Regions from separate parts of the Pseudomonas anguilliseptica genome, predicted to be linked through region 1. Evidence: predicted binding sites of a transcription regulator. Region 1 holds the regulator's gene; each other region holds the start of a gene.
The links. The regulator sigma-54, encoded in region 1, starts transcription at its own class of promoters, with help from an activator protein. The targets are predictions, from matches to a motif close to ANTGGCATNNANNTTGCTNT.
Positions count from the first base shown of each region.

Region 2: the regulator sigma-54 is predicted to act here: its motif matches at 4,104-4,123, upstream of glnK (P-II family nitrogen regulator).
Region 3: the regulator sigma-54 is predicted to act here: its motif matches at 2,476-2,495, upstream of BLW24_RS21410 (CmpA/NrtA family ABC transporter substrate-binding protein).

Region 1 is NZ_FNSC01000001.1:868,052-878,302, reverse strand. Features, by position in the region: gene BLW24_RS04220 (carbon-nitrogen hydrolase family protein) at 1-376, shown strand, start outside; gene tldD (metalloprotease TldD) at 373-1,830, shown strand; gene yjgA (ribosome biogenesis factor YjgA) at 1,981-2,499, opposite strand; gene pmbA (metalloprotease PmbA) at 2,603-3,949, shown strand; gene BLW24_RS04200 (HPr family phosphocarrier protein) at 4,016-4,288, opposite strand; gene rapZ (RNase adapter RapZ) at 4,301-5,158, opposite strand; gene ptsN (PTS IIA-like nitrogen regulatory protein PtsN) at 5,161-5,634, opposite strand; gene hpf (ribosome hibernation-promoting factor, HPF/YfiA family) at 5,650-5,958, opposite strand; gene BLW24_RS04180 (RNA polymerase factor sigma-54) at 6,153-7,667, opposite strand; gene lptB (LPS export ABC transporter ATP-binding protein) at 7,807-8,532, opposite strand; gene lptA (lipopolysaccharide transport periplasmic protein LptA) at 8,535-9,077, opposite strand; gene lptC (LPS export ABC transporter periplasmic protein LptC) at 9,064-9,633, opposite strand; gene BLW24_RS04160 (KdsC family phosphatase) at 9,641-10,180, opposite strand; gene BLW24_RS04155 (KpsF/GutQ family sugar-phosphate isomerase) at 10,180-10,251, opposite strand, start outside.
Region 2 is NZ_FNSC01000001.1:1,308,521-1,318,771, reverse strand. Features, by position in the region: gene BLW24_RS06395 (LysR substrate-binding domain-containing protein) at 1-912, shown strand, start outside; gene BLW24_RS06390 (gamma-glutamyl-gamma-aminobutyrate hydrolase family protein) at 1,238-2,026, shown strand; gene BLW24_RS06385 (YifB family Mg chelatase-like AAA ATPase) at 2,084-3,583, opposite strand; gene BLW24_RS06380 (accessory factor UbiK family protein) at 3,623-3,892, opposite strand; gene glnK (P-II family nitrogen regulator) at 4,320-4,658, shown strand; gene BLW24_RS06370 (ammonium transporter) at 4,694-6,007, shown strand; gene BLW24_RS06365 (ammonium transporter) at 6,085-7,335, shown strand; gene sutA (transcriptional regulator SutA) at 7,594-7,905, shown strand; gene BLW24_RS06355 (HAD family hydrolase) at 8,206-8,901, opposite strand; gene xerC (tyrosine recombinase XerC) at 8,898-9,794, opposite strand; gene BLW24_RS06345 (DUF484 family protein) at 9,836-10,251, opposite strand, start outside.
Region 3 is NZ_FNSC01000001.1:4,371,012-4,381,262, forward strand. Features, by position in the region: gene acnB (bifunctional aconitate hydratase 2/2-methylisocitrate dehydratase) at 1-2,404, shown strand, start outside; gene BLW24_RS21410 (CmpA/NrtA family ABC transporter substrate-binding protein) at 2,620-3,816, shown strand; gene BLW24_RS21415 (ANTAR domain-containing response regulator) at 3,818-4,396, shown strand; gene BLW24_RS21420 (pyridoxal phosphate-dependent decarboxylase family protein) at 4,575-5,939, shown strand; gene alaC (alanine transaminase) at 6,059-7,285, shown strand; gene BLW24_RS21430 (hypothetical protein) at 7,321-7,713, opposite strand; gene BLW24_RS21435 (transcriptional regulator) at 7,925-8,242, shown strand; gene BLW24_RS21440 (CmpA/NrtA family ABC transporter substrate-binding protein) at 8,756-10,075, shown strand; gene BLW24_RS21445 (ABC transporter permease) at 10,131-10,251, shown strand, end outside.

The sequences.
Region 1 (10,251 bases):
GTACAGCGCTCTACGCGCTGAGGGAGCGGAGCTGATCAGCGTGCCGGCGGCATTTACTGCGGTTACCGGCGCAGCGCATTGGCAGATATTGACCCGTGCACGGGCCATCGAAACCCAGTGCTATGTGCTGGCGGCCGGGCAGGGCGGTACTCATCCAGGTGGGCGCGAGACCTTTGGCCATTCGGAGCTGGTCGACCCTTGGGGGCGCGTGCTTGCCGAACTGCCGCAGGGGTCGGGCGTACTGCTGGCCGAGCGTGATGCGGCCGAACAGGCGGCGATCCGCCAGCGCATGCCGGTGGCACGGCATAAACGATTTTTTGCGGCAGCCGAACCACGGCTGCCAGGCGCAACAGTCATAAATGAGATTGAACAATGAGCACTATGTTGGTATCCGTCAGTGAACATCTGCTGGGGCCGGGCGGTTTGACCATTGAGCATCTGCCCGCGGTCCTGGCTGACTTGGCCGGGCCGGGAATCGATGCGGCTGACCTGTACTTCCAGAGCCAGGTTTCGGAAACCTGGGCGCTGGAGGATGGCATCGTCAAGGAAGGCAGTTTCAACCTCGATCAGGGGGGCGGCGTGCGGGCCCAGTCCGGTGAGAAAACCGGTTTTGCCTACAGCAATGCGATCACCGCCGATGCTTTGAGCCAGGCGGCACGTGCCGCCCGTTCGATTGCCCGCGCGGGGCAGAACGGCCGCGTGCAAGCGTTCAGCAGCCCCCTGGTCAAACCGCTGTATGCTCAGGACAATCCGCTGGATGTGCTGGGTCGAGCGGAAAAGGTCGAGCTGCTCAAGCGCATCGACGTCGCCACTCGCGCCCTCGATCCGCGAATCAAGCAGGTTTCCGTTAGCCTCGCTGGGGTTTGGGATCGCATTCTGGTGGCGGCTAACGACGGCAGCCTGGGTGCGGATATCCGCCCGCTGGTGCGCTTTAACGTCAGCGTGATCGTTGAGCAGAACGGTCGCCGCGAGCGCGGCAGCCATGGTGGCGGCGGACGTACCGATTACCGCTACTTCCTCGAACAGACCAGCAACAACGAAGAGCGCGCCATGGGCTATGCCCGTGAGGCCCTGCGCCAGGCGTTGGTCAATCTGGACGCGATTCCGGCACCGGCTGGCACGATGCCGGTGGTGATGGGCGCCGGTTGGTCTGGCGTGCTGCTGCACGAAGCGGTCGGCCATGGCCTGGAAGGCGATTTCAATCGCAAGGGCAGCTCGGCCTATAGTGGGCGTATGGGCGAGCAGGTGGCGTCCAGCCTGTGCACCATCGTCGATGACGGTACCCTGGCCGAGCGTCGCGGCTCCCTGAGCATGGACGATGAGGGCACCCAGACTCAGTGCACCACCCTCATCGAGAACGGCGTGCTCAAGGGCTATATGCAGGACAAGCTGAATGCCCGCCTGATGGGCGTGGCGTGCACCGGCAACGGTCGCCGTGAATCCTACGCGCACCTGCCGATGCCGCGCATGACCAATACCTACATGCTGGCCGGTGAGAGCGACCCGGAAGAAATCATTCGCTCGGTGAAGAAAGGCATCTACTGCGCCAACCTTGGCGGTGGTCAGGTCGATATCACCAGTGGCAAGTTCGTGTTTTCCACCAGCGAGGCCTACCTGATCGAGGACGGCAAGATCACCGCGCCGGTCAAAGGTGCCACCCTGATCGGCAATGGCCCGGAAGCCATGAGCAAGGTGTCGATGGTTGGTAACGATCTGGCGCTGGATAGCGGCGTGGGCACCTGCGGCAAGGACGGCCAGTCGGTACCGGTTGGCGTGGGCCAGCCGACGCTGAGGATTGATGCGATTACGGTAGGCGGGACAGGGGCGTAGGTTGGGTTGAGGAGCATGCGACGAAGCCCAACATGGAGCGCGTAGCGCTCCGCTCGGCGGTCACGCTTGTATGCGTTGTGGTTGTTTGCGATTGCAATGTTGGGCTTCGCGGAGCTCAGCCCAACCTACGGGTTGCGGTCTGGAATGGAGTTAGCGCAAGCCGCGCTGGGTTTCGTCCAGCTTGCGGATGTACTTGAAGATTTTGCGGGAAGCGGCCGGCGCTTTGTTCTGCGCCAGTTCGTGCTGGCCCTGACGGATCAGCTGACGCAGGTGCTGGCGGTCGGCGTCGGGGTATTCGCCGACGAATTTTTCCAGAGTGTCGTCGCCGCCGTTGAGCAAGCGGTCGCGCCAGCGCTCCAGGTTGTGAAAGCGTTCGTTGTACTGGCGCGTTGAGGCGTCCAGCTGGTCAAGCAGGGTCAGGATGGCGGGGATATCCTGGTCGCGCATCAAGCGGCCGATAAACTGCACATGGCGCTTCTTCGCGGAGTTGGCGGTGTGTTTGGGCGCTTCGGCCAGCGCGCGGCGCAGCTCGTCGGTCAGCGGCAGCTTGTTTAGCAGGTCGGGTTTCAGGGTGGTCAGGCGTTGCCCCAGATCCTGTAGCGCATGTAACTCGCGCTTGACCTGGGTTTTGCTCTTCTCGCCGGAGAAGTCGTCAAGGTATTCAGACATGGTGGCGGTCCAGTGGAAAACGCCAACATGATAGCAGCAAGTTTCCAGCTGTAAGCGTCTGGCCTGTGTGGCCGCGTTTGCCGCTTATCGTTCAGGAGTTCTTATGAGTGCAGTAGACATCGTCGGCCCCCAGGCTGTGCCGCATTTGCAGGCGCAGGTGGAGCAGATTATTGCCGAGGCCAAAAAACAGGGCGCGAGTGCCTGCGAGGTGGCCGTCTCGGTGGAACAGGGCTTGTCCACCACGGTGCGCCAGGGTGAAGTGGAAACGGTCGAGTTCAACCGCGATCAGGGTTTTGGCATCACCCTGTATGTCGGTCAGCGCAAGGGCTCGGCCAGCACCTCGGCGAGTGGCGAGGCAGCGATTCGCGAAACCGTCGCGGCGGCCCTGGCGATTGCCAAGCATGCCTCCGAAGATGAGTGCGCTGGCCTGGCCGATGCTGCGCTGATGGCCCGTGAGCTGCCGCAGCTGGATCTGTATCACGCCTGGTCGATCACGCCGGAGCAGGCCATCGAGCAGGCCTTGAGCTGCGAGGCAGCGGCCTTTGCGGTCGATCAGCGGATCAAGAACGCCGATGGCACCACGCTGAATACCCACCAGGGTTGCCGGGTCTACGGCAATAGCCATGGCTTTGTCAGCGGCTATGCCAGCACGCGGCACAGCCTGAGCTGCGTGATGATCGCCGAGGATGGCGGACAGATGCAGCGCGATTACTGGTACGACGTTAATCTCCAGGGCGAGTTGCTGGCCGATGCCGGCAGCATTGGCCGCCGCGCTGCCGAGCGTGCGGTAAGTCGTTTGGGCGCGCGTCCGGTGCCGACCTGTGAAGTGCCAGTACTGTTCTCCGCCGAGTTGGCGACAGGTTTGTTTGGTAGTTTCCTGGCGGCGATTTCCGGCGGCAATTTATACCGTAAATCATCCTTTCTTGAAGGTTCCCTCGGCCAACAGCTGTTCCCCGAGTGGCTGAAGATCGATGAGCGCCCGCATATTCCTCGTGCGCTTGGCAGTGCAGCCTTCGATGGTGACGGTCTGGCGACTTACGCCAAATCATTTGTCGAGCGCGGTGAACTGTTGTCCTATGTGCTCGGCACCTATTCCGGGCGCAAGCTGGGTATGCCCAGCACCGCCAACTCCGGCGGCGTGCATAACCTGTTTGTCAGCCATGGCGATGAAGACCAGAAGGCGCTGCTCAAGCGTATGGGGCGTGGCTTGCTGGTGACCGAACTGATGGGCCAGGGGCTGAATATGGTCACCGGTGACTATTCGCGCGGCGCCGGTGGTTACTGGGTGGAGAACGGCGAAATCCAGTTCCCGGTGCAGGAAGTCACCATCGCTGGCAACTTGCGTGACATGTTCAAGCAGATTGTTGCAGTCGGTAATGATCTGGAGCTGCGCAGCAATATCCGCACCGGTTCAGTGCTGATCGAGCGGATGACGGTGGCTGGCAGTTGATTCCGCGTGTATGAAAAAGGGGCTGTCGCGTAGGCGTTCAGCCCCTTTTTATTGTCTCTCGATCAGCTATTCGCCTTCGTCGAAGTAGTTGTTGATCAGCTCGCTCAGGGCTTGCAGTGCCTCGTCGTCTTGCTCACCTTCGGTGTGCAGGTACACGGCGGTGCCTTTGCCTGCAGCGAGCATCATCACCGCCATGATGCTTTTGCCGTCGACCAGGCTCTCAGGGGTGCGGCCGACCTTGACCTGGCAGGGAAAACGCCCGGCGACGCCGACAAACTTGGCCGCTGCGCGGGCGTGCAGGCCAAGCTTGTTGATAATGGTGATTTCGCAGGCGGGCATCGCGGCAATTCCTTAACTGAGGTCGCGGTGGCGAGTCTGAACGTTTTTCAGGATGGGTTTGAGGGTTTCGCCCAAGCGGTTGGCCAGGTACACCGAGCGGTGATGGCCGCCGGTGCAGCCAATCGCCACCGTAACGTAGGCGCGGTTGCTGGCAGCAAAGCGTGGTAGCCATTTGGTCAGGTAGGCGAGGATGTCCTGGTACATGTCCTCGACATCGGCCTGGGCCGAGAGGTAGTCGACTATCGGCTGGTCGAGCCCAGAGAAATCGCGCAAGCCCGGCTTCCAATAGGGATTGGGCAGGCAGCGCACATCGAATACCAGATCAGCATCCACCGGCATGCCGCGTTTAAAGCCAAAGGACTCAATCAGAAACGCAGTGCCGGGCTCAGGTTGATTGAGCAGGCGCAACTTGAGGCTGTCGCGCAGCTGATACAGATTGAGGTGGGTGGTGTCGATTTTTAGGTCGGCCAGATCGATTATCGGCCCGAGCAGCAGGCTTTCATCGGCGATGGCTTCCGCCAGCGAGCGGCTCTCGTTGGTCAGTGGGTGACGTCGGCGGGTTTCCGAGAAACGCTTGAGCAGGGTTTCTTCGTCAGCATCCAGGTAGATCACATCACACTTGATATGCCGTGCGCGAACTTCGTCAAGCAGCTCGGGAAAGCGCTTGAGATGGCTCGGCAGGTTGCGTGCATCAATCGACACTGCGACCTGTGGGTGCAGTAGCTCTGTGTGCAGCAGAGCACGCTCGGCCAGTTCAGGTAGCAGGCCGGCCGGTAGGTTGTCGATGCAGTAGAAACCGTTGTCCTCAAGTACATCGAGGGCGGTGCTCTTCCCGGAGCCGGAGCGACCGCTAACGATGATCAGGCGCATGCTCAGGCTCGGTTGAGTTGGCTTTGTACGTCCACGACCACCTGGTACAGGGCTTCGCTGCTTTCGGCTTGGCGCAGGCTGGCGCGCACATCGCTGCGGTCTAGCATGCTGGCGATCTGCCGAAGCAGCTCTAGGTGAGCATCGGTGGCCGCTTCGGGCACCAGCAGGACAAACAGCAGGTCCACAGGCGCGCCGTCGATGGCGTCGAAGTCTACGGCGGAGTCCAGGCGCAGCAAGGCACTGATCGGCGCGGTGCAACCGGGCAGGCGACAGTGCGGAATGGCAATGCCATTACCGAAACCGGTCGAGCCTAGTTTTTCCCGGGCAATCAGGCTTTCGAAGATGTCTTGGCCATCCAGGTCAGGCAGCTCGCGCGCCACCAGGTTGGCAATCTGTTCGAGGACACGTTTTTTGCTGCCGCCCGGCACGTTCACCAGGGAACGGCCGGGGGGCAGGATGGTTTCAAGTCGGATCATAGGAGATAGACGATGTCAGCGGGCCATAGCGCCCTGTTGACGGTCGAGCTGTTTTTCCTTGTGTTTGATGAGTTGTCGGTCGAGTTTATCAGTCAGTAGATCGATGGCTGCGTACATGTCTTCATGTTCGGCATTGGCGACGACTTCGCCGCCGGCAATGTGCAGGGTCGCTTCGATTTTCTGTTTGAGCTTCTCGACCTCCATGGTGACTTGCACGTTGGTAATCTTGTCGAAGTGGCGCTCCAATCGGCCGAGTTTTTCGGCGATGTAGTCGCGCAGGGCGTCGGTCACATCCAGCTGGTGTCCACTGATGTTGACTTGCATACCGCTTTCTCCTTGTTGCCGTGTGTAAGAGGCAGGCGAGAGGCCTGCCGCCGGAACACTTTGGCGTGGAAGACTCTGACAGAACGAGCCTGGCACGGCCGCTAATTGCTTGTTGGCAGTATGGCTGCTTTTGCGAAAAGGCGTGGCCGGGAGTGTTCTGTGCAGTGCGATCTGTCTTCCTTCTTCGTGCCGCCTTAGATCAATCGTTTGCGCTCACTGGAAGGCGCTATTCCGAGGGATTCACGGTACTTGGCGACCGTGCGGCGGGCTACTTGAATGCCCTGTGCCTCCAGTAAACCAGCGATCTTGCTGTCACTCAACGGCTTTTTCGCATTTTCCGCGGCGACCAGTTTTTTGATGATGGCGCGGATCGCCGTGGACGAGCATTCGCCGCCTTCGGAGGTGCTGACGTGGCTGGAAAAGAAATATTTCAGCTCGTAAATACCGCGCGGGGTGTGCATAAATTTCTGTGTGGTCACCCGCGAAATAGTCGACTCGTGCATGCCCACAGCTTCAGCAATATCGTGCAGCACCAGGGGTTTCATCGCCTCATCGCCGTAGTCGAGGAAACCACGCTGATGTTCGACGATCTGCGTGGCAACCTTCATCAGAGTTTCGTTACGACTTTGCAGGCTTTTGATAAACCAGCGCGCTTCTTGCAGCTGGTTACGCATAAAAGTGTTGTCGGCGCTGGAGTCGGCGCGCTTCACAAAACCGGCGTACTGCGCGTTGACCCGCAGGCGTGGCATAGCTTCCTGGTTGAGCTCCACCAGCCAGCGTTCGTTGTGTTTGCGCACGATTACATCGGGCACCACGTATTCCGGCTCACTGGATTCGATTTGCGAGCCAGGGCGCGGGTTGAGGCTTTGAATCAGGTCGATAACCTGGCGCAGCTCATCTTCCTTGAGCTTCATGCGGCGCATCAGCTGGCTGTAGTCGCGGCTGCCGAGAAGATCAAGGTAGTCGCTGGCCAGACGCTGGGCTTCGCTCAGCCATGGGGTTTTCGCCGGCAGCTGGCGCAGTTGCAGGAGCAGGCACTCGCCCAGGTTGCGCGCGGCGATGCCGGTAGGCTCGAACTGCTGGATGCGGTGCAGCACGGCTTCGACTTCGTCGAGCTCAATATCCAGTTCCGGATCGAAGGCTTCGACGACTTCTTCCAGGCTTTCCTCCAGGTAGCCCTGGTCATTGATGCAGTCGATCAGGGTGGCCGCAATCAGGCGATCCTTGTCGGACATAGGCGCCAGGTTGAGCTGCCATAGCAGGTGGCTTTGCAGGCTCTCGCCGCTGGAGGTGCGTGTGGTGAAATCCCACTCGTCGTCGTCATTGGTGCTGCTGGGCAGGCTGCTGGCGCTGGTTTGGTAGATGTCTTCCCAGGCGGTATCGACGGGCAGCTCATTAGGAATACGTTCGCCCCAATCACCTTCTTCCAGGTTGTCCACGGTCTGCGTGGCTTCCTGGTAGTTGGTTTCCTGATAGGGCGCTTCGGGCTGTTCGCTGGGGCTGGCGCTTTCTGCACCATCGGCCATAGGGTCCGAATTGTCGAAATCATCGCCATCTTCCTGGCGTTCGAGCATCGGGTTGGACTCCAAGGCCTCCTGGATCTCTTGCTGCAGATCCAGGGTCGACAGTTGGAGCAGGCGGATGGCCTGTTGCAGCTGCGGCGTCATCGTCAGCTGCTGGCCCATTCTCAGGACTAGCGATGGTTTCATTGCAGACCTTATTTACCGGCGTCTGTGCGCAATCCACTACAGGGCGTTTTCAAAAAAGCGCCACTAGGAAGCAAATTATATGCCTGACTTTAAGGGTTTTGCCTAGCCTTGGCTGCAGCCGGCTTGAGAAAAGCTGTGGTTACAGCCGGAACTCATGCCCCAGGTAAACTTCTTTGACTGTCTGGTTGGCCAGAATAGTCTCGGCATCACCCTCTGCAATCAGTTGACCATCGCTGACGATATAGGCGGTTTCGCAGATATCCAGGGTCTCGCGCACGTTGTGATCGGTGATCAATACACCGATGCCCTTGGCCTTGAGGTGATGGATGATCTGCTTGATATCGCCCACGGAAATCGGGTCGACACCGGCGAAGGGTTCGTCGAGCAGGATGAACTTGGGGTTGGTCGCCAAAGCGCGGGCAATTTCCACGCGGCGGCGCTCACCACCAGACAGGCTCATGCCAAGGTTGTCGCGGATATGGCTGATATGGAATTCCTGCAGCAGCCCCTCAAGTTCCTTGCGGCGTGCAGCGCCATCTAGGTCCTTGCGGGTTTCCAGGATGGCCATGATGTTGTCGGCCACGCTTAGTTTGCGGAATATCGAGGCTTCCTGCGGCAGGTAGCCAATACCGGCGCGAGCGCGGCCATGCATGGGCTGATGACTGACGTCGAGATCGTCGATCAGCACGCGGCCCTGGTCGGCCTGAACCAGGCCAACGATCATGTAGAAGCAGGTGGTCTTACCGGCCCCGTTGGGGCCAAGTAGGCCGGCGATCTGTCCGCTGTCGATGCTCAAGCTGACGTCGCGCACGACCTGACGGCCTTTGTAGCTCTTGGCCAAGTGCTGGGCTTTCAATGTGGCCATTATTACTGCGCCTGCTGGTCGGCTGGTTTGTTCTTCGGCTGGATCACCATGTCGATGCGCGGACGTGGCGCAGTGACATTGGTGCCTGTGGCGCGGCCGGCGTTGACGATCTGGCGCTGGGTGTCATAGGCGATTTTCTCGCCTTCGAAGGTGTTGCCTTCCTGAATCACCTTGGCCTGATCAATCAGTACCACGCGCTCGTTGGCCATAAAGTACTGGATGGTCAGGCCGTAGGCCTTGACGATCTGCTTGTCGGCTGACGGCAGTTGCTCGTAGTAGGCCGGCTTGCCGACGGAGGTAAATACCTCGACATCGCCCTGGGCATTCTGGGTGATGGTCACGGTGTCGCCGGTGACCTTCATGGTGCCCTGGGTGATAACTACGTCACCGCGATAGACAGCAACGCCTTGCTTGTCATCCAGCTCCGCGCTGTCAGCCTGGATACGGATTGGCTGTTCGCGGTCGGATGGCAGAGCCCAGGCGCTGACACTTCCGAGTGCGGCGCTGAGGCTGAGTAGTAGGGGGAGGGTGTTAACGAGCCTCATGCTGACCTCTTACGTTGGACAGCAGGAGCATCCTGCCGTCATTCATGTACGCTTTCATTCCTTTTGCCGTGGTCACCCCATTGGCCGCGTCGATTCTAACGGCTTGCTGGGTCTGCGCATATTCCTTCTCGGGGAATACGGTCAGGCGGCTGGTGGTGAGGATGGTCGGGCGGCCTTTGGCGTCGGTACGCTCGACGCGCACCTTGTCGATCAACTCGACCTCAGCCCCCCCTGGCGACACTTCACCGCGCTCACTGCGGATTTTCCAGGGCAGCTCAGTGCCGCGGAACAGGTTCATATTCGGGCTGGTCATCAGGGTGATGTCGCTGGCCTTGCCGTGCTCGACCTTGTCGGCGGTCAGTTCGTAGTGCAGCTTGCCGTCGGCCTGGTATTGCACGGTGTAGGTGTTGGTGGCGTAAAAGTCGATGGCGTTATCAGCCCCAGTGCTGCGGGATTGCTCGTTAAAGCCATCCGGGTTGAGGTTCCAGTAGCCGAGCGCCGCCACCAGTAGTGCTACAAAGGCGAACAGAACAATATTGAATAACTTGCGGGGCATGGTGGGCCTATAGGTAAGCGGCTTGAGCGGCTTCAAGGGTGCCTTGGGCGTGCATGATCAGTTCGCAGAACTCACGGGCTGCGCCTTCGCCACCGCGAGCGCGGGTAATCCCGTGGGCATGTTGGCGAACAAAGCCGTCGGCGCTGGCGACTGCCATGCCCAGGCCTACGCGGCGGATCACTGGCAGATCGGGCAGGTCGTCACCGAGGTATGCAGCCTGTGCATAGTCTAGGCCCAGTTCGCCGAGCAGCTCATCAAGAACTACCAGCTTGTCTTCGCGGCCCTGATACAGGTGTTGAATCCCCAGATTTTGCGCCCGGCGCTCTACGACTGGAGTTTTGCGGCCGCTGATAATCGCGGTACGCACGCCGGAGTTGATCAGCATCTTGATGCCGTGGCCGTCGAGAGTGTTGAAAGTCTTGAATTCGCTGCCGTCGACGAGGAAGTACAGCTTGCCGTCGGTAAGTACGCCGTCGACATCGAAAATGGCCAGCTTGATAGCTTGGGCGCGTTGTAGCAGGTCGGGGCTGGTCAGGTCAGTACTCATTACATCACTCCAGCGCGGAGCAGGTCATGCATGTTCAGTGCGCCAATTGGCAGATCGTTGTCGTCGATCAC
Region 2 (10,251 bases), 440 kb from region 1:
CGCGCCTTTGAAGCCGCGGCGCGGCACAGCTCCTTTACCCGCGCCGCCGAAGAGCTGGCGATCACCCAGAGTGCGGTCAGCCGGCATGTGCGCACTTTGGAGGAGCACTTTGCTTGCCGCCTGTTCGAGCGCCGTGGCCGCAGCCTGCAGCTCACTGAGACAGCGCGCATGCTGCTACCCGGGCTGCGCGATGGTTTCGAGGCGTTGGAGCGGGCCTGCAACACCCTGCGTGTCGACGACACGGTGCTGCGCCTGAAGGCCCCGTCGACCCTGACCATGCGTTGGCTGCTGGCGCGCCTGTCGCGCTATCGCCTGAGCAGCGCCAGTGAGGTGCAATTGACCAGCGCCTGGATGGACGTGGATAAGGTGGACTTTCTGCATGAGCCGTTCGACTGCGCCGTGCTGCTCAGTCAGGGCGACTTCCCGGAGGAGTGGGAGAGCACCGAGCTGTTTGCCGAATGGTTGATTCCGGTCTGTGCGCCTGAATCCTTGAGCGAACAGCCCTGGGATCTGCCACGTCTGCAGGCCGCCGAATTGCTGCACCCGACGCCAGACCGCCGTGACTGGCGGCAATGGCTGCAAGCGATGGGCCTGGCCGATCAGGTGCCGCTCAAGGGCGGTCAGGTATTCGACACCTTGGAACTGGGCATGGTGGCGGCGGCGCGTGGCTATGGCGTGTCGATCGGTGATCTGGTGATGGTCGCCGAGGATGTCGCCCAGGGTCGGCTCGGCCTGCCATGGCCCAGCGCGGTGCACAGCGGTTGCAGCTACTACCTGGTATGGCCAAAGGCGCGCCGAGGCCAGGAGCGCTTTCGCCGCTTGCGTGATTATCTGGTAGCCGATGTGGCGGCGATGCAGCTGCCTATGGTCGAGCGGGTGGAAAATCGGGCACGTAAGCGCAGTGGCGTGTAGAGCGTAAAAAATATTGGACTATCGTTTGTTAGCTTATCCAGATTAATACTTTTAAAACATAAGCTTGCTGCGATGTTTAGGTTGAATTGCCTGCTGTTTGTGGTCTGGTTTCTTAACAATCCGAGCGTATTTGTTTGACATATTTTACGGCTTTGGCAGACTGGCTTCAGTGTTGTGACTGCCAGATGAGCGTTTCTCGCGCATCTGATGCCGCTGCGGCGGGCATTTAGACAGGCGCAATCAGCCGTAAAACAGAAGGCGCGCGACAGCCGTCAGCCCTTCTGCACAACAACGGCAGCCAATTCCGGCTGCCCCAAGGTGATGTATGTCCAACAACAATACGAAACAGCGCCCAGGCGCGCGTAAACCGGTTGTCCTGATGTCCATGGGCGCGCAAGAGCGCAAAGGGCATGCCTATCAAGTCATGACTCACAAATACATAACCCCGCTGGTCGAGCTGTCGGGCTGTGTGCCGCTGCTGGCGCCCAGTTGCTGCGGCGCCGATGACATCGAACAGTACCTGTCGATGGTCGATGGCGTGTACCTGACCGGCGCGGGCAGCAATATCGATCCGGCCCTCTATGGCCAGGAAAACCTGACTCCGACCAAGGGCCAGGATAAGGATCGTGATCTGTTTGATATTCCACTGATTCGCGGCGCATTGGCCCGTGGTCTGCCGCTGTTTGCGATCTGCCGTGGCATGCAGGAAATCAACGTGGCCCTGGGCGGCGATATTCACCAGAAGGCTTACGAGGTCGACGGCATTGATGACCACCGCGAGGATTCAGACGATCCGGTCGATGTGCAGTACGCCGACAGTCATACCGTACAGGCGTTGCCCGGCAGTTGGTTTGCCGAGTTGATGGGTGATGCGCCGTTTGCGGTTAACTCGCTTCACGGCCAGGCGTTGGATCAACTGGGTGAGGGCGTCGAGGCGCTGGCCCATGCCGAGGATGGTCTGGTTGAGGCGATTCACCTGCCGGGCGCCGAGCAGTTTACCCTGGCGGTGCAATGGCACCCGGAGTGGCAGGCGGCGCAGAACCCGCATTCGGTGAAAATCTTCAAGGCATTTGGTGATGCCTGTCGTGAGCAGGCCGCTCGCCGCGAGCAGTAAGGGTTCTAGCTCCCTATAAAAAAAGCCCCGCATACGGGGCTTTTTTATGGCTGCGATTCAAGCGCCGCTGATGCTGGGGCGGTATTGCAAGGCTTCACCCAGGTGGCTGCGGTGGATATGCGCGGCACTGTCCAGGTCGGCCAGGGTACGCGCCACCTTCAACACCCGGTGGGCCGCGCGTAGGCTCAGGCCCAGGCGCTCGCAGGCGTTTTCCAGCCATTGACGGTCTTCGCCCTGCAGGCTGCAATGCTGCTGCACGCCATTGAGATCGAGGTGGGCATTGGCGCAGCCCTGGCGTGCCTGTTGCTGCTGGCGAGCCTGTACGACCTGGGCGGCCAGTTCGGCGCTACTTGGGCCGGGTTCGGCGTTGGCATCCAGCCGCGTGGTTTCCCGCGGCACGCTGAGGTGCAGGTCGATGCGGTCGAGCAGCGGGCCGGAGAGTTTTCCGCGGTAGCGCTGGATCTGCTCGCTGGAACAGCGGCAGCGCCCGGATGGATCGCCCAGGTGCCCGCAGGGGCAGGGGTTCATTGCTGCAACCAATTGAAACCGCGCGGGAAAGCGCACCTTGTCGCGGGTGCGGGCAATCACGATCTGCCCGCTTTCCAGGGGCTCACGCAGCACCTCCAAAACCTTGCGGTCAAACTCGGGGAGTTCATCGAGGAATAAAACGCCGTGATGAGCCAAGGTGATTTCCCCCGGTTGCGGGCGGCTGCCTCCGCCAACCAGCGCCGGGCCGGATGCGCTGTGATGAGGCGTTCTAAAGGGCCTTTGCGGCCAGGCACTTAGCGGCGTATGGCTGGCGACAGAATGAATCGCCGCTACTTCCAGCGCTTCGGCCTCATCCAGCGGCGGCAGCAGCCCCGGCAGGCGGCTGGCCAGAAGGGTTTTGCCGGTGCCGGGCGGCCCGGTAAACAGCAGGTTGTGCGAGCCAGCTGCCGCCACCAGCAGCGCGCGTTTGGCGGCGATCTGGCCCTGTACCTCGGCCAGATCGGGATAGGGCAGCACGTGGCGCAGCAAGCCCTGAGCCTGATAAGGCGCAATCGGCGTTTGGCCATTGAGGTGGGCGGCGACTTCCAGTAAGTGCTCGACGGCAATCACCGTCAGTCCGGACGCCAGGCTGGCTTCCTCGGCATTGGCCTTGGGCACTACTAAGGTGCGTCCGGCAGCGCGGGCAGCCAGTGCTGCGGGCAAGACGCCCTGTACTGGGCGAATCGCCCCGGACAACGCCAGTTCACCCAGGCACTCAAGCGGCTCCAGCGCGCTGCTTGGCACCTGTCCGCTGGCGGCGAGAATGCCCAGGGCAATCGCCAGGTCGAAGCGCCCGCCATCTTTCGGCAGATCAGCCGGGGCCAGGTTCAAGGTAATCCGTCTGGGCGGGAACTCGAAGGCGCAATTGAGGATGGCGCTGCGTACGCGATCCTTGCTTTCCTTGACGGCGGTTTCCGGCAAGCCGACCAGGGCCAGCGAGGGCAGTCCGTTGGCCAGGTGGGCTTCGACGGTGACGGCGGGGGCTTCAACTCCCACCTGGGCGCGGCTGTGGACTATGGCCAGGGACATCGATCACTCCTTGATCGGCTGATGCATCCGCTGCGGGCGTTACTCGTTGGTAGCTGGCGCGTCTGCGCTGCGCGCTTCCATCTCGGCGACCTTGGCTTCGAGGGCTTCCAGGCGCGCACGGGTGCGGGCCAGCACGACCATCTGGCTGTCGAATTCGTCGCGGCTGACCAAGTCGAGTTTGCTGAAGGCGCTTTGCAGTAGCACTTTGAACTGGGCTTCGAACTCGCCGCGCGGCAAGGGCGCGTCACCGTTGAACAGGCGCGAGGCATGGGTGGTCAGGGCGTCTAGCAGGGCTTTAGGTGGCAGCATGGTGAGGTTCCGTTTACAGGTGGCGGCAGTGTAGCACGCAGCTTTATCTGGCTTGCCGGGCGGGTCCGGAACGGCGTTGGCAGGTTCTGCACAGTTTTCGCGCGCTGCTTGGCGGGCCGTTGCACCGTTGTTGTGCGCTGGCGGTTGGCTAGTACCGGGCTAGAACGCCCGTTTGCCGGGTAACTGCATGAAATAAATCGGGTTTAGCTGTTCTGGCAAGCTTTCTGCTTTGTCTCCTGCGACGCATGCACCGATGCAGTTCCGGTGCGTCAGGCGAAGCGGGGAAGTGTTTCGTCGGGAGCGGTTGGTGAGCATCGGTGCCGCTGGGTCAGGGCTGCGATGCATTACAAAAGCCAGGCACTGCGCTTAGACTTGGGCCGGGTTCGTAATTCCTGGGGCAAGTCCACCATACACGGGAGAGAGTTACATGAAGCTAGTCACTGCCATCATCAAGCCGTTCAAGCTGGACGACGTCCGTGAGTCACTGTCGGAGATCGGCGTGCAGGGCATCACTGTCACTGAAGTCAAAGGCTTCGGTCGCCAGAAGGGCCATACCGAACTGTACCGCGGTGCTGAATACGTGGTCGATTTCTTGCCAAAAGTGAAAATCGACGTGGCCATCGCTGACGATCAACTCGATCGCGTGATCGAGGCCATCACCAAGGCTGCTAACACCGGCAAGATCGGTGACGGCAAGATTTTCGTTGTAAACCTGGAACAGGCGATCCGCATCCGTACCGGCGAAACCGGCACCGACGCAGTTTAAGCCTCCGAACGAACCCATGCCCCAGGAGTTAAACCATGACTCTGCGAAAAATCGCAGGGCTAGGAGCCCTTTTGTCTCTCGTTCCTGGCTTTGCCATGGCCGAAGAGGCAAGCCTGAACAGCGGCGACACCGCTTGGATGTTGGTCGCCACTGTACTGGTGCTGTTTATGACCATCCCCGGTCTGGCGCTTTTCTACGCTGGCATGGTGCGTTCGAAGAACGTGCTGTCGGTGTTGATGCAGTGTTTTGCAGTAACCGGGTTGATCAGCATTCTGTGGGTCGTTTACGGCTACAGCCTGGCCTTTGATACCACTGGCATGGAGCAGGGAGTCGTCAACTTCAACTCCTTCGTCGGCGGTTTCTCCAAAGCCTTCCTATCTGGTTTGACCCTGGACAGCCTGGTGGCTGGGATTCCAGAGAGCGTGTTCATCACCTTTCAGATGACCTTCGCCATCATCACCCCGGCGCTGATTGTCGGTGCCTTTGCCGAACGCATGAAGTTCTCGGCCATGCTGATCTTTATGGCGGTGTGGTTCACCCTGGTTTATGCGCCTATCGCGCACATGGTCTGGGGCGGTAACGGGGCGCTGATGTGGGACTGGGGCGTGCTCGACTTCGCGGGCGGCACCGTGGTGCACATCAACGCCGGTATCGCCGGTCTGGTGGCCTGTCTGGTGCTGGGCAAGCGCAAGGGTTTCCCAACGACCGCGATGCCGCCGCACAACCTCGGCTACACCCTGATCGGCGCAAGCATGCTCTGGGTCGGCTGGTTTGGCTTCAACGCAGGTTCTGCGCTGGCAGCCAACGGCAGCGCCGGTATGGCCATGCTGGTCACCCAGATTGCCACCGCTACCGCGGCGCTGAGCTGGATGTTCGCCGAGTGGATCACGCACCGCAAACCAAGCGTTCTGGGCATTGCTTCGGGTGCTGTGGCGGGTCTGGTGGCGATCACCCCAGCGTCTGGTACGGCGGGGCCGATGGGCGCTCTGGCGATTGGTCTGGCAAGTGGGGTGATCTGCTTCTTCTGCGCCACCAGCCTGAAACGCAAGCTGGGTTATGACGATTCCCTCGACGTGTTCGGCGTGCATGCCGTGGGCGGGATTGTCGGTGCCATTCTCACCGGGGCGTTCGCCGCACCGGCCTTGGGTGGCTTCGGTACGGTGGAGGACATTCCGGCGCAGTTGTGGATCCAGTTCGAGGGGGTGGCCTTCACAGTGGTGTACACCGCGGTGGTGACCTTCGTGATTCTGAAAGTGATCGACCTAGTAATGGGCCTGCGTGTCAGCGAAGAGGAAGAGACCATCGGTCTCGATCTCGCCCTGCATAACGAGCGCGGCTACAACCTGTAAGCACACGGAGCGCGTCCGGAGCCAACCCGGACGTCTTAACCGAATAGCGCTAAAAAGCGCACGGCAAGAGGTGAACCATGGACAACACAGCATTGACTGCATTGCAGTACGGTTTTGATACCTTCTACTTTTTGGTTTGCGGCGCCCTGGTAATGTGGATGGCAGCGGGTTTTGCCATGCTCGAATCCGGTCTGGTGCGAGCCAAGAACACCACTGAAATTCTCACCAAGAACATCGCCCTGTATGCAGTGGCGAGCATCATGTACCTGGTGATCGGCTACCACATCATGTACTCCAGCCCGGAAGGCGGCATCCTGCCAAGCCTGGGTTTCCTGCTGGGTGAAGAGAACAGCGTTGAGGCGGTTCTCGCCGGCGGTGACGATGCCCCTTACTACTCGGCGCGTTCGGACTTCTTCTTTCAGGTGGTGTTTGCCGCGACCTGCATGTCGATCGTTTCCGGTGCCGTTGCTGAGCGCATGAAGCTGTTTGCCTTCCTGGCTTTCGCCGTGGTCATGACCGGTTTCATCTACCCGGTACAAGGCTTCTGGAAATGGGGTTCGGGCTTCCTTAACGAAGCTGGCTTCCTCGACTTCGCCGGTTCCGGCGTGGTGCACATGGCTGGTGCTACTGCTGCTCTGGCTGGCGTACTGCTGCTCGGCGCACGTAAAGGCAAGTACGGCCCGAATGGCCAGGTCAACGCCATTCCGGGTGCCAACCTGCCGATGGCAGCGCTGGGTACCTTCATCCTGTGGATGGGCTGGTTCGGCTTTAACGGTGGTTCGCAGCTGAAGATGAGCACCATCGAAGACGCCAACGCCGTAGCCAACGTGTTTGTGAACACCAACATGGCGGCTGCCGGTGGCTTGATCGCTGCGCTGATCGTGGCGCGCATTCTGTTCGGCAAGGCTGACCTGACCATGGCCCTCAACGGTGCCCTGGCTGGCCTGGTGGCCATCACTGCCGAGCCGCTGACTCCGACTGCCCTGCAAGCAACCCTGATCGGTGGCGTGGGCGGCGTGCTGGTGGTGTTCTCGATCCTCGGTCTGGACAAGCTGAAGCTCGACGATCCAGTCGGTGCCATCTCCGTTCACGGTGTGGTCGGTATCTGGGGCCTGCTGGCTGTCTGCCTGACCAATAGCGACGCCAACCTCGGCGCACAGCTGCTGGGTATCGGTTCGATCTTCGCCTGGGTCTTCGTGGCCAGCCTGATCGTCTGGTCCATCATCAAACTGGTGATCGGCCTGCGCGTTACCGAGGAAGAAGAGTACGAAGGCGTGGATATCGCTGAATGCGGTATGGAAGCCTATCCGGAATTCACCAAGCGTTGATTTCCTCTGGTTTCAACAAGGGCGCCTAAGGGCGCCCTTTGTTTTTTCTGAACACCAATTGAAGGTTGTGGTTTTTCAGCATGTGCGCGGTTGTGATGGAGCGGCAACAGACCCTAGAATGCGCGCCGTTGAGCGCAGTTCGCCGATGCGCAGCGCTCAGCCCAAGGCAAGGCCACTGGAATTTTTATCAGCGACGTTAGAAAGCTGACGCAGCTGGGCTATAACTACTCTGCTTTTCGCAAGTCATGAGGTTGGAACATGAGCGACGAATATCTGGAACACGACGAATTAGAAGGCGCTGACGAAGACGAAGGCGAGGAGCTGGCTGCCGCCGATGATGGCGACGGTGACGACGAAGTCGTACCCGCCAGCAAAGGCAAAAAAGCCAAAGCCGCCGTCGACGTAGAAGAACTGCCGAGCATCGAAGCCAAGCAGAAAGAGCGTGATGCTCTGGCTCGCGCCATGGAAGAGTTCCTCTCCCGTGGGGGTAAAGTGCAGGAAGTCGAGCCGAATGTGGTCTCTGATCCGCCCAAAAAGCCGGACAGCAAGTACGGTAGCCGCCCTATCTAAGGGCCCATTTACGATCTGCTGCGCGTCGGCCCTGCGGCGTTAAAAACCGGCTCGGAATGTTCATGTACAACAGTACACTCCGCTTCCTCACCGGTTTTTGCCTTGCAAGACTCTAGCTCGCGAGATCGTAAACAGCTCCTAGGTGACTGTACGAATAAAAAAGCCCGCAGGCCGAAGCCTGCGGGCTTTTTTGTGGTCTGCCATCCATGGCGGCCACCCCTTCGGGGCCGTCGCTGCGCGACGTCAAAAATCGCTCCCGACGATTTTTTGTGGCCGCTACTCGTGGCGGTTAAGCGCTGGTTACGTCCAGCTATGCAGTAGTGCTGGCAGCTCGGCCAGGCTGCGGATCTGCCCATCCGGGGTGTTGTCCGCCTCCCAGGCTTTGCCCTGGGGGTTGAGCCAGATCGCCCGTAGCCCTGCAGCCTGCGCCCCGGCAATATCGTCGCTGGGGTGGTCGCCGATATGCACCGCGTGCTCGGCGGCGATGCCCGCGCGTTTCAGCGCTTCGGTAAAGGGTTTCGGGTCGGGTTTGCCGACGCCCAGTTCCTCGGCGCACAGGGCGAACTGGAAGTAGTCGGCCAGGCCCAGGCGGCGCACATCGGCATTGCCGTTGGTAATGACCCCGAGCTGGAAGCGATTGGCCAGGGTTTCAAGGGTTGGGTGCACCTCGGCAAACAGCTCGACCTGATGGCGCGCGGCGAGAAACACCTGAAAGCCGGCCTCGGCCAACGCTTGTGCATCCGCGTGTGCATAGCCTGCATCTGACAGGGCGTGGAAAAGAATGCGCCGACGCAGCTCGCTGAGGCGATGCTTGAGCATTGGCTCGGCCTGAAGCAGGGTGGCGCGAATCGACCACAGGTGTTCCACCGGCACCGCACCCAGGCGCGGCGCATGCATGGCCAGCCAGTTGCGCAGCGCGGCTTCGGCGTCCTGCATCACCGGGGTAACATCCCACAGGGTGTCGTCGAGGTCGAAGGTAATCAGCTGAATGCTCATTCTGTGCTGCCTTTGCGTTTGGCCCGTGGATGAGCCTTGTCATAGACCGTGGCCAGGTGCTGGAAATCCAGGTGGGTGTAAACTTGGGTGGTGGCGATATCGGCGTGGCCAAGCAGCTCCTGCACCGCGCGCAGGTCCTGCGAGGATTCGAGCATATGGCTGGCGAAGCTGTGGCGCAGCATATGTGGGTGCAGGTGCTGCCCCAGCTCACGCACGCCGGCCTGGCGCACGCGCAGTTGCACCGCGCGCGGGCCGATGCGTCGGCCCTGCTGGCTGATAAATACCGCGCCGTCGCTCGGGTTCGCTAGCGCACGCAGTGGCAGCCACTGCTGCATCGCTTCACGTGCCATGCGCCCAAGCGGCAGTTCACGAGTCTTGTTGCCTTTACCGATGACGCGTACCAGGCCGGCGGGCAGGTCGAGGCCATCGAGGTTGAGGCTGACCAGTTCGGACAGGCGCAAGCCTGAGGAGTAGAACAGCTCCAGCATGGCCTGATCGCGACGGGCGATAAAGTCGTCTTCTAGGGCGCCGTCGAGCAGCTGTGCGGTACGGTCGGCGTCCAGGGTTTTCGGCAGGCGACGTTCGCCCTTGGGCGGCGTCAGGCCGCTGGCCGGATCGCTCTGGCAGTGGCCTTCACGAATCAGATAACGATAGAGGCCACGGGTGGCCGAGAGCAGGCGGGCCAGGCTGCGGCTGGACTGACCCTGCACATGCAAGCGGCCGACCATGCGACGCAGGCGTACGGTATCGAGCGCGTTCCAGCTGTCGATCTGCTCCTGGTTGCAGAGTGCCAGCAGCGTGCTCAGGTCGTGGCGGTAGCCGATCAGGGTATGGGAGGAAAGCTGGCGCTCACTGCGCAGGTGTTCGAGGTAGGCGTCCAGGAGGTCTTGCATGGAAGCTCCCTGCGGTGCAGTCGGTGCGATGCTTGCAACGATTAACGCACCGAGCGCAAAGGTGTGGCAAAGCCCGGTACAACGCGTGCCAGCACTTCGGCGATATAACCGAGGAACAGCGTGCCCAGCGAGCTCTTGTAATGCTGCGAATCGGCACTGCCAATCGCCAGCACGCCATGCAGGCCCTGATGGCTGATGCTGACCACCGCCGCCGAACCGACTTGAGCACCATCTTCGCTGCCGAAGAGGAAGTTCAGCTCATGCTCGCGCAATACGCCGCAGATGGTCTTGCCGCCGGCCAGCAGGCCACCAATGGCTTGGTGCGCTTCGGCGCTGCTGACCGAGCGGCCAACCGGCAGTGGCGCTTCGCTGAACAGAATAAGGCTGACGAAGGGCACCTGAAACTCGCGGCGCAGGCTGTCTTCGACGCAGCTGACCACTTCTTCCAGGCTGCTGG
Region 3 (10,251 bases), 3.5 Mb from region 1:
TGCCCTTGCCAAAGGCGAAGTCACTTCCCCACTGATCAGCAAGCAACACGCTGTTGAACTGCTCGGCACCATGCAAGGCGGTTACAACATCGCCACCCTGGTTGAGCTGCTCGACGACAGCGAACTGGCTGCCGTGACTGCCGAGCAACTGAAGCACACCCTGCTGATGTTCGACGCCTTCCACGACGTCGCTGAAAAAGCCAAGAACAGCAACGTTCACGCCAAAGGCGTACTGCAATCCTGGGCTGACGGCGAGTGGTTCAAGAACCGCCCGACCCTGGCCGACAAGATCAGCCTGCGCGTATTCAAGGTCACCGGCGAAACCAACACCGACGACCTGTCCCCAGCTCCAGATGCCTGGTCGCGTCCGGATATCCCGCTGCACGCCCTGGCCATGCTGAAAATGGCCCGTGACGGCATCGTGCCGGACGAGCAAGGCGTAACCGGCCCGATGAAGCAGATCGAAGCCATGCGCGGCCAAGGTTTCCCGATTGCCTACGTCGGTGACGTAGTCGGTACCGGTTCCTCGCGTAAATCCGCCACCAACTCGGTGCTGTGGTTCTTCGGCGACGACATCCCTAACGTGCCAAACAAGCGCGCAGGTGGCTTCTGCTTCGGCAGCAAGATTGCACCGATCTTCTACAACACCATGGAAGATGCCGGCGCTCTGCCAATCGAATTCGACGTTTCCAACATGCACATGGGCGACGTGATCGACCTGTACCCGCATGCTGGCAAAGTCTGCAAGCACGGCACCGACGAAGTACTGGCCACCTTCGAAATGAAGACCCCGGTACTGCTCGACGAAGTCCGCGCTGGCGGCCGTATCCCGCTGATCATCGGTCGCGGTCTGACCGAGAAAGCCCGTGCCGAACTGGGCCTGGGCCCAACCGACCTGTTCAAGCTGCCTGAGCCACCGGCTGCCAGCACCAAGGGTTTCACCCTGGCGCAGAAGATGGTCGGCAAGGCGTGCGGCCTGCCAGAAGGCAAAGGCGTGCGCCCTGGCACCTACTGCGAACCGAAGATGACCACCGTCGGCTCCCAGGACACCACTGGCCCGATGACCCGCGACGAGCTGAAAGACCTGGCGTGCCTGGGCTTCTCCGCTGACCTGGTGATGCAGTCGTTCTGCCACACCGCGGCGTATCCAAAGCCAATCGACGTCACCACCCACCACACCCTGCCGGATTTCATCCGCACCCGTGGCGGCGTGTCCCTGCGTCCTGGCGACGGCATCATCCACAGCTGGCTGAACCGCATGCTGCTGCCGGATACCGTCGGTACCGGTGGTGACTCGCACACCCGCTTCCCGATCGGCATCTCCTTCCCGGCCGGTTCCGGTCTGGTTGCCTTCGCCGCTGCCACTGGCGTTATGCCGCTGGACATGCCGGAGTCGGTACTGGTGCGCTTCAAGGGCAAACTGCAACCAGGCATCACCCTGCGTGACCTGGTGCATGCCATCCCTTACGTGGCCATCCAGAAAGGTCTGCTGACCGTCGAGAAGAAAGGCAAGAAGAACATCTTCTCCGGCCGCATCCTTGAGATCGAAGGTCTGGACGAGCTGACCGTTGAACAGGCTTTCGAGCTGTCCGACGCCTCGGCCGAGCGTTCCGCTGCAGGTTGCACCATCAAGCTGCCGGAAAAGGCGATTGCCGAGTACCTGCGTTCGAACATCACCCTGCTGCGCTGGATGATCAGCGAAGGCTACGGCGATGCCCGCACCATGGAACGTCGCGCTCAAGCGATGGAAGCCTGGTTGGCCGATCCGAAGCTGATGGAAGCCGACAAGGACGCCGAGTACGCCGAAATCATCGAAATCGACCTGGCCGACATCAACGAGCCGGTTCTCTGCGCACCGAACGACCCGGATGATGCTCGTCTGCTGTCCTCCGTTCAAGGCGAGAAGATCGACGAAGTGTTTATCGGTTCGTGCATGACCAACATCGGTCACTTCCGCGCTGCCGGTAAGTTGCTGGAAAAAGTCGAAGGCACCCTGCCGACTCGCCTGTGGCTGTCGCCGCCGACCAAGATGGACCAGCATCAGCTTACCGAAGAAGGCTACTACGGTATCTACGGCACAGCTGGCGCGCGCATGGAAATGCCGGGCTGCTCGCTGTGCATGGGTAACCAGGCACGCGTTGAGGCGAACTCCACCGTGGTTTCGACCTCCACCCGTAACTTCCCCAACCGTCTGGGCGATGGTGCCAACGTCTACCTGGCTTCGGCCGAGCTGGCGGCTGTTGCGGCCATCACCGGTAAACTGCCGACTGTTGAGGAGTACATGGACTACGCGAAGAAAATCGACACCATGGCTGCGGACGTTTACCGCTACCTGAGCTTCGACCAGATCGCCGAGTTCCGTGAAGCTGCTGCAAACGCCCAGATCCCTGCTGTTCAGGTCTAAGCGTTACCCGCAACAAGAAAGCCCCGCCTAGTGCGGGGCTTTTTATTTCCCATCGTACCCGCTTGCAGGCAGATGGCATATACCTTGCTCTGGCTTAAGTCATCAGGCCTTTCCAACGGCGGAAATGGCTCAAATAGACAATGGTGTCGTTCCGATCGCAGACTGAAGTCGGCGTTTGACACGGCACCTTTTTGTGTGGGCACAGGAAACGCACCATGAATGAGCACGACATCAGCCGCAGCGATACACCGGAAAAACCGGTACTGAATATCGGCTTTATGGCCCTCACAGACGCCGCATCGGTCATCGTGGCCGCCACCCAGGGCTTTGCTGAGAAGCATGGTTTGACCCTCAACCTGCAACGCCAGGCATCCTGGGCCACCTTGCGCGATAAGCTGCTGAGCGGCGAGTTAGATGCCGCCCACTGCCTCTACGGTTTGATTTATGGCGTGCAGCTGGGTCTTGGCGGGGCGCCAGCTACCGACATGGCGGTGCTGATGGGCCTGAATCAGAATGGTCAGAGCATCAACCTGTCGCCCGCTTTGCAAGCTGCTGGTGTGAGCACTGGCAGCGCATTGGCGCAACGCGCGCACCAGTCTGGCGCCAAACTGACCTTCGCCCAGACCTTCCCCACCGGCACCCACGCCATGTGGCTGAACTACTGGCTGGCCAGCCAAGGCATCCACCCGCTAAATGATGTCGACAGCGTCGTCGTTCCACCACCACAGATGCTCGCCCACCTTAAGGCCCGGCGTATCGACGGCTTCTGCGTTGGTGAGCCCTGGAGTGCCCAGGCAGTGGATGAACAGATGGGCTGCACCTTGACCACAAGCCAGGCGATCTGGCCCGACCATCCGGAAAAAGTTCTGGGTTGTACCCGCGAGTTTGCCGAACAGCACCCCAACAGCGCCCGCGCCCTGATCATGGCGGTGCTGGAAGCCAGCCGGTTTATCGATGAAAGCGAGGAAAACCAGCGCAGCACGGCGCAACTGCTCAGCGGTAGCGAGTATGTCGATGCGCCGCTGTCGGCGATCCAGCCGCGCTTTCTCGGCCAATATCAGGACGGTCTCGGCCACGCGTGGCAAGACGCCCATCCACTGCGTTTTCACGCAGGCGGCGCGGTCAACCAGCCCTACCTATCCGACGGCATGTGGTTTATGACCCAGTTCCGCCGCTGGGGCCTGCTGCGCGAAGACCCGGACTACCTGGTGATTGCCCGCCAGGTGCAACAACTCGACCTCTACCGCCAGGCCGCCGAGGCGCTCGGCATCGAGGTACCAAGCGACATGCGCAGCAGCCAGTTGCTCGACGGCCAGGTCTGGGATGGCAGCGACCCGGCCGGTTACGCACGCAGCTTTGCCCTGCACGCCCTGGCGGATGCATCTATCGGCGCCCAACAGGAGGGCCGCTGACATGCTGCGCATCCTGCTGATCAACGACACTGCCAAGAAAGTCGGCCGCCTGAAAACCGCCCTGACCGAGGCCGGCTTCGAAGTCATCGATGAATCCGGCCTGACCATCGACCTGCCGGAGCGGGTCGAGGCAGTTCGCCCTGACGTGATCCTGATCGACACTGAATCACCCAGCCGCGATGTGATGGAACAGGTGGTGCTGGTCAGCCGCGATCAGCCGCGACCGATTGTCATGTTCACCGACGAGCACGATCCCGGCGTAATGCGCCAGGCGATTCAGAGCGGCGTCAGCGCCTATATCGTCGAGGGCATTCATGCCCAGCGCCTGCAGCCGATTCTCGACGTGGCCATGGCGCGTTTCGAGAGCGACCAGGCGCTGCGCGCACAACTGCAGGCCCGCGATGCCCAGCTGGCTGAACGCAAACGCATCGAATTGGCCAAGGGCCTGTTGATGAAGATGAAAAGCTGCGACGAGGAACAGGCCTACACCCTGATGCGCCGCCAGGCCATGAGCCGTCAGCAGAAACTGGCGCAGGTGGCCGAACAGATCATCGCCATGCACGACATGCTCGGCGACTGAAACAAGCAGCGGCGCCCGACCTACGGGCGCCATAACTGTACCGGTCAACCTTGCACTGTTACCCCATCAGTACCGTAGCAACTTCAACTGTACGGCTCACTTCCTACAACTGTGTATCTGCGCTAGCAGGCCCTGACTGGCTAAGGTGAAGGCATCATCGCCCACCGCCGAGAGTGCCATGCCCACCTCCCATGAAGAACGCCAGCTACTGGCCGAAGCGGATCGCCGCGCCCTCGGCTATTACGATGGCATCGACAGCCGTCCGGTCTACCCCTCACCCACCGCCATAGCCGCACTACAGGCATTCGAGCAGCCACTGCCCGAACAGGGCCTGAATGATCTGGAAGTGCTACGCCAGCTGGATGAGATCGGCTCGCCCGCCACCGTGGCCAGCAACGGCCCGCGCTACTTTGGCTTCGTCATCGGCGCCGCCCTACCCGCAGCCGCCGCAGCGGAACGCATGGTGCTGGCCTGGGACCAGTGCGCTTCCTCCTTCGACAATGCGCCGGTCGCCGATGTGCTGGAGCGCACCGCCGGACGCTGGGTACTGGATGCTCTCGATCTGCCGCGTAGCAGCGCCGTCGGCTTCGGCACCAGCGCCACCGCCTGCACCCTGGCCAGCCTGTCGGCCGCGCGCCGCGCACTGCTGGCGCGCAAAGGCTGGGACTTCGATGGCGATGGCCTGATTGGTGCGCCGGAAGTGCGCGTAGTAGTTTCCGCCACCTGCCACATCACGGTGAAGAAGGCCCTTCGCATCCTCGGTTTCGGCATAAACCGGCTGATTGTCGCCCCCACCGGCGCCCAAGGCCGCATCGACCCGGCGCAGCTGCCGGCTCTAGATGACCTGAGCATCCTCTGCCTGCAAGCCGGCGAGGTGAACACCGGCGAATTCGACCCGTTCGCCGAGCTGATCCCCAGAGCCAAGGCCGTCGGAGCCTGGGTGCATGTCGACGGCGCCTTCGGCCTATGGGCCCGCGCCTCCTCTTCTGCGCATCTGGCCACTGGCGTGGAGCTGGCCGACAGCTGGACCTGCGACGGCCACAAGTGGCTAAACACCCCCTACGACGGCGCCATGACCATCTGCCGTGATGCCGATGCCCTGGCCACGGCGATGAACAGCGACGCCGCCTATGCCAGCGCGAGCAAAGACGCGCAGAAGAACCTGACCCTGGAGTTCTCCCGCCGCGCCCGCGGCGTGGCGATCTGGGCGGCACTGGCCAGCCTCGGCCGCGATGGCCTGCGCGAACTGATCGACCGGCATATTCGCCAGGCCGGTCGGCTGGCCGAGCGCCTGCGCGATGGCGGTTACCCCGTACTCAACCGTGTAGTACTCAATCAGGTACTGGTGCGCGGCGATAACGACGCACAGACCGTGGCCATTCGCGAAGCGGCGCAGGCCAGCGGCGAAGTCTGGTTCGGCCCGACAATTTGGCAGGGCCGCCCGGCCTTTCGCCTGAGCGTCTCGTCGTGGCGCACCATGGATGCCGATATCGAACTGCTGGCCGATTTGCTGCTGCGCCTGAAACGACAGATTCCGACCTGAAACCAGCGTTGCTATGGGGCTCGACAAAGCTCTGCAGCAGCGCTTATCTTCGCCGCCTGGCCAGCGCACTGGCCAACGTCGCTCGGACGGTTCCGGGCGCTTACGTATCCGAGGAAAGCATGGCTGACCAAGCTTCGCGCCGCTTTGCGCGCATAGATCGACTCCCCCCCTACGTTTTCAACATCACTGCCGAATTGAAGATGGCCGCGCGTCGCCGTGGCGAAGACATCATCGACTTCAGCATGGGCAACCCGGATGGCCCTACGCCGCCGCATATCGTCGAAAAACTGGTGCAGGTCGCCCAGCGTGAAGACACCCACGGCTACTCCACTTCCCGCGGTATCCCGCGCCTGCGCCGCGCCATCTCGCGCTGGTACAAGGACCGCTACGAAGTCGAGATCGACCCGGAAAGCGAAGCCATCGTCACTATCGGTTCCAAGGAAGGTCTGGCGCACTTGATGCTGGCCACCCTGGATCATGGCGACACGGTACTGGTACCCAACCCCAGCTACCCGATTCATATCTACGGCGCGGTAATCGCTGGCGCACAGGTGCGTTCGGTACCGCTGATTCCCGGCGTGGACTTCTTCGCCGAGCTGGAACGGGCGATTCGCGAGTCGATCCCCAAGCCGAAGATGATGATCCTCGGCTTCCCCTCCAACCCCACTGCACAGTGCGTGGAGCTGGACTTCTTCGAGCGCGTGGTGGCTCTGGCCAAACAATATGACGTGCTGGTGATCCACGACCTGGCCTACGCCGATATCGTCTACGACGGCTGGAAAGCCCCGTCGATCATGCAGGTGCCGGGCGCCAAAGACATTGCCGTGGAGTTCTTCACCCTGTCCAAAAGCTACAACATGGCCGGCTGGCGCATCGGCTTCATGGTCGGTAACAAGGAGCTGGTCAGCGCCCTGGCGCGGATCAAGAGTTACCACGACTACGGCACCTTCACCCCGCTGCAGGTGGCGGCGATTGCCGCGCTGGAAGGTGATCAGCAATGTGTGCGCGATATCGCCGAGCAATACCGCCAGCGCCGCAATCTGCTGGTCAAAGGCCTGCACGAGCTGGGCTGGATGGTCGAAAATCCGAAAGCCTCGATGTATGTCTGGGCAAAAATTCCCGAGCAGTACGCGCAGCTCGGCTCGCTGGAGTTCGCCAAGAAGCTGCTGCTGGAGGCCAAGGTCTGCGTCTCGCCAGGTATCGGCTTTGACGACTACGGTGATGACCATGTGCGCTTTGCCCTGATCGAAAACCAGGACCGCACCCGTCAGGCGATTCGCGGGATAAAAACGATGTTCCGCGCAGACGGTCTGTTACCCGCCAAGAAGGCCAAGGCCGACGAGTAGCAAAAAGAGGGCACCTTAGGGTGCCCTCTTTCGTTTCAGCCGGAGTAATCCAGCACCGTCCAAACCTTGCTTAGACCACTGCTGATGACGCAGCCACTCTGCCCGAGTTGATTGTTGCTGTGCAGCGACATCAGGTTGGTCATGCCATCCGCCGCATCCGAGCGTTCGCTCAGCCACTGCACGCGGCCGCAGTTGGCCGTTTCAATCACATAACTGGCCGCCACGGCAGAATTCTCGCTCGGCTGCCTGATCACATCCACCACCGTGCCCTGCTCTTCCACGCGCTTTCCGTCGGATACCAGCACGGCCCAAGCCAGGCCGTTCTCAATCACCAGGTAGGTGCCATTGGCCCTGGGTTGCTCAAGCTGCGGCTGCGCACAGCCAGCCAAAAGACCCAACAGCACAATTGTCATCAGCATCTGTTGCATTGTTAGTGACTCCTCTGCAGTGCCTGTAGCCATTGGCTTTGCGGGCAGATGGCGCGAGTGATCGAGTAGGTGCCGGTTAAGGCCTTGGGCTTACTATTATCGAATACTGTTTATTTGTACAGTATTTTTCGATTACCCTTGGCTATGCCATCCAGCCAACCATACCGCCCGGCAGATCGGGCCCATACAAGGCATTAACAGGAGTACCCAGATGCTCGACGTACTGCAGCTGAAACACAGCGTAAACCGCATGCCTTTGGAAAAAGTCCGGGCCACAGTCAATGAATTGCAGCTTGAAGGCATCGTTACCGAGGGTAAAACGCCGTTTTCCCGAGTGCACTTCAACACCTGCTTTGCCGAGATCGAAGCCTTGCTGCAGCGCGCCGGCTATCACCGCCAGCTGGATGTAGTCGGTTATCAGGGCCTGGCCTATGCCATGTTCGACCCCTCGCGCTGGGAGGCGGTGGAGGTGCTGCGCTGGCTCAAGGAATTTGTCGAGGAAGCTCAGGGTAAATCGCTGTCCCGCTAAGCTAGCGGTACGCGATCAACACCTGGGCGCCCCCGGCACCAAGGCGAAGCAAAAGCGCTTGGCAGCAGTTAGCCATGCACAGCATTGGCTCGCAGAATCTGCGGCAGAGCGATATGGGCCAACTTCAGGAAGACATCGCCATGAAATTTGAACTTAAAGTTATTACTAGATACAGTAAGTAACTAACTGATTTATATAGATATATAAGCCTATTTATAAATCATTACTTACCGTCACAACACCATCCCAAACGCGCCGTAGCAGTCGCCAGCTAAAGCTGGCAAGCCCTTTGCTTATTCACCCTCAGGCACTAGCCAACACCCGTCTTCAGATCGCCAACGGCGGTGATCAGGACGAATTGACAAAGACGTCAAAGACACCCCGCCATTACTGGCGGCGATGTCTGCGACGTCTTTTTTCGTTTCTGGGACTTGAGGAAGCACTATGCGCAACTCCATTGCTCGCCGTTCACTACTGAAGAAAACGTTAACTGGCCTAGGCTGTGCCGCGGCCATGATGCTGTCACCGCTAAGCCTGCAAATGGCCCTCGCCGCTGAAGCGGAGAAAGACGAGCTGAAGTTTGGCTTTATCAAACTGACCGATATGGCGCCGTTGGCCATCGCCTACGAGAAAGGTTTCTTCGAAGATGAAGGTCTGTACGTCACCCTAGAAGCCCAGGCCAACTGGAAAGTGCTGCTGGATCGGGTGATCGACGGCGAACTGGACGGCGCACACATGCTCTCCGGCCAACCGATCGGCGCCACCATCGGTTTCGGCACCAAGGCCGACGTGGTCACCGCGTTTACCATGGACCTCAACGGCAACGCCATCACCGTCTCCAATGCAGTCTGGGAGGAGATGAAGAAGCACGTGCCGATGGAAGGCGGCAAACCTGTGCACCCGATCAAGGCCGACGCCCTGAAGCCGGTGATCGAGAAGTTCAACGCCGGCGGCAAGTCCTTCAACCTGGGCATGGTGTTTCCGGTGTCCACGCATAACTACGAACTGCGCTACTGGCTCGCTGCCGGCGGCATCCACCCGGGCTATTACGCCCCGCACAAAGGCGACACCAGCGGCCAGATCGACGCCAAGGCTCTGCTTTCGGTAACCCCGCCGCCGCAGATGCCCGCCACCTTGGAAGCCGGCACCATCCACGGCTACAGCGTTGGCGAGCCGTGGAACCAGGCGGCCGTGTTCAAGGGCATTGGCGTGCCGGTAGTCGCCGACTACTCCATCCGCAAGAACATGTCGGAGAAAGTCTTCGGCGTATCCAAGAGCTGGGCCGACGCCAACCCGGAAACGCACAAGCGCGTGGTCAAGGCGCTGATTCGCGCCGGCCAGTGGTTGGACGCAGACAACAACGCCAACCGCCAGGAAGCCGTGGAGATCCTTTCCCGTCCTGAGTACGTCGGCGCCGACGCCAAAGTGATCGCCAACTCGATGACCGGCACCTTCGAGTTCGAGAAGGGTGACAAGCGCGAGGTGCCAGACTTCAACGTGTTTTTCCGCTACCACGCCACCTATCCCTACTACTCCGATGCCGTGTGGTACCTGACACAGATGCGCCGCTGGGGCCAGATCGCCGAAGCCAAGCCGGACAGCTGGTACCTGGAGATGGCCAAGAAGGTCTATCTGCCAGATATCTATCGTGAAGCCGCTGCCGAACTGGTGGCAGAAGGCAAGTTCAGCGCCAGCGATTTCCCGCCGGCCGATGACGATGGCTTTCGTGCAGCGCTGACCGACACCATCGACGATGTGCCTTACGACGGTCGCAAGCCTAATGCCTACCTCGAGCAGTTCGAGATCGGTCTGAAGGGCGACACGCAGATCTAACCAGGTACTCCCGGGGCCGGTACGCCGGCTCCCTCCTAACAAAGAGGATAGGACGATGAGCAATCCGAGCGTCGCCACCCCGATTACCGAAACACTGAAAACAGCTCGCAGTAGTGCGCTCTTCAAGCGTTGGACACCGGCCCTGGTATTACCCATGCTGGGCATCATCGGCTTCC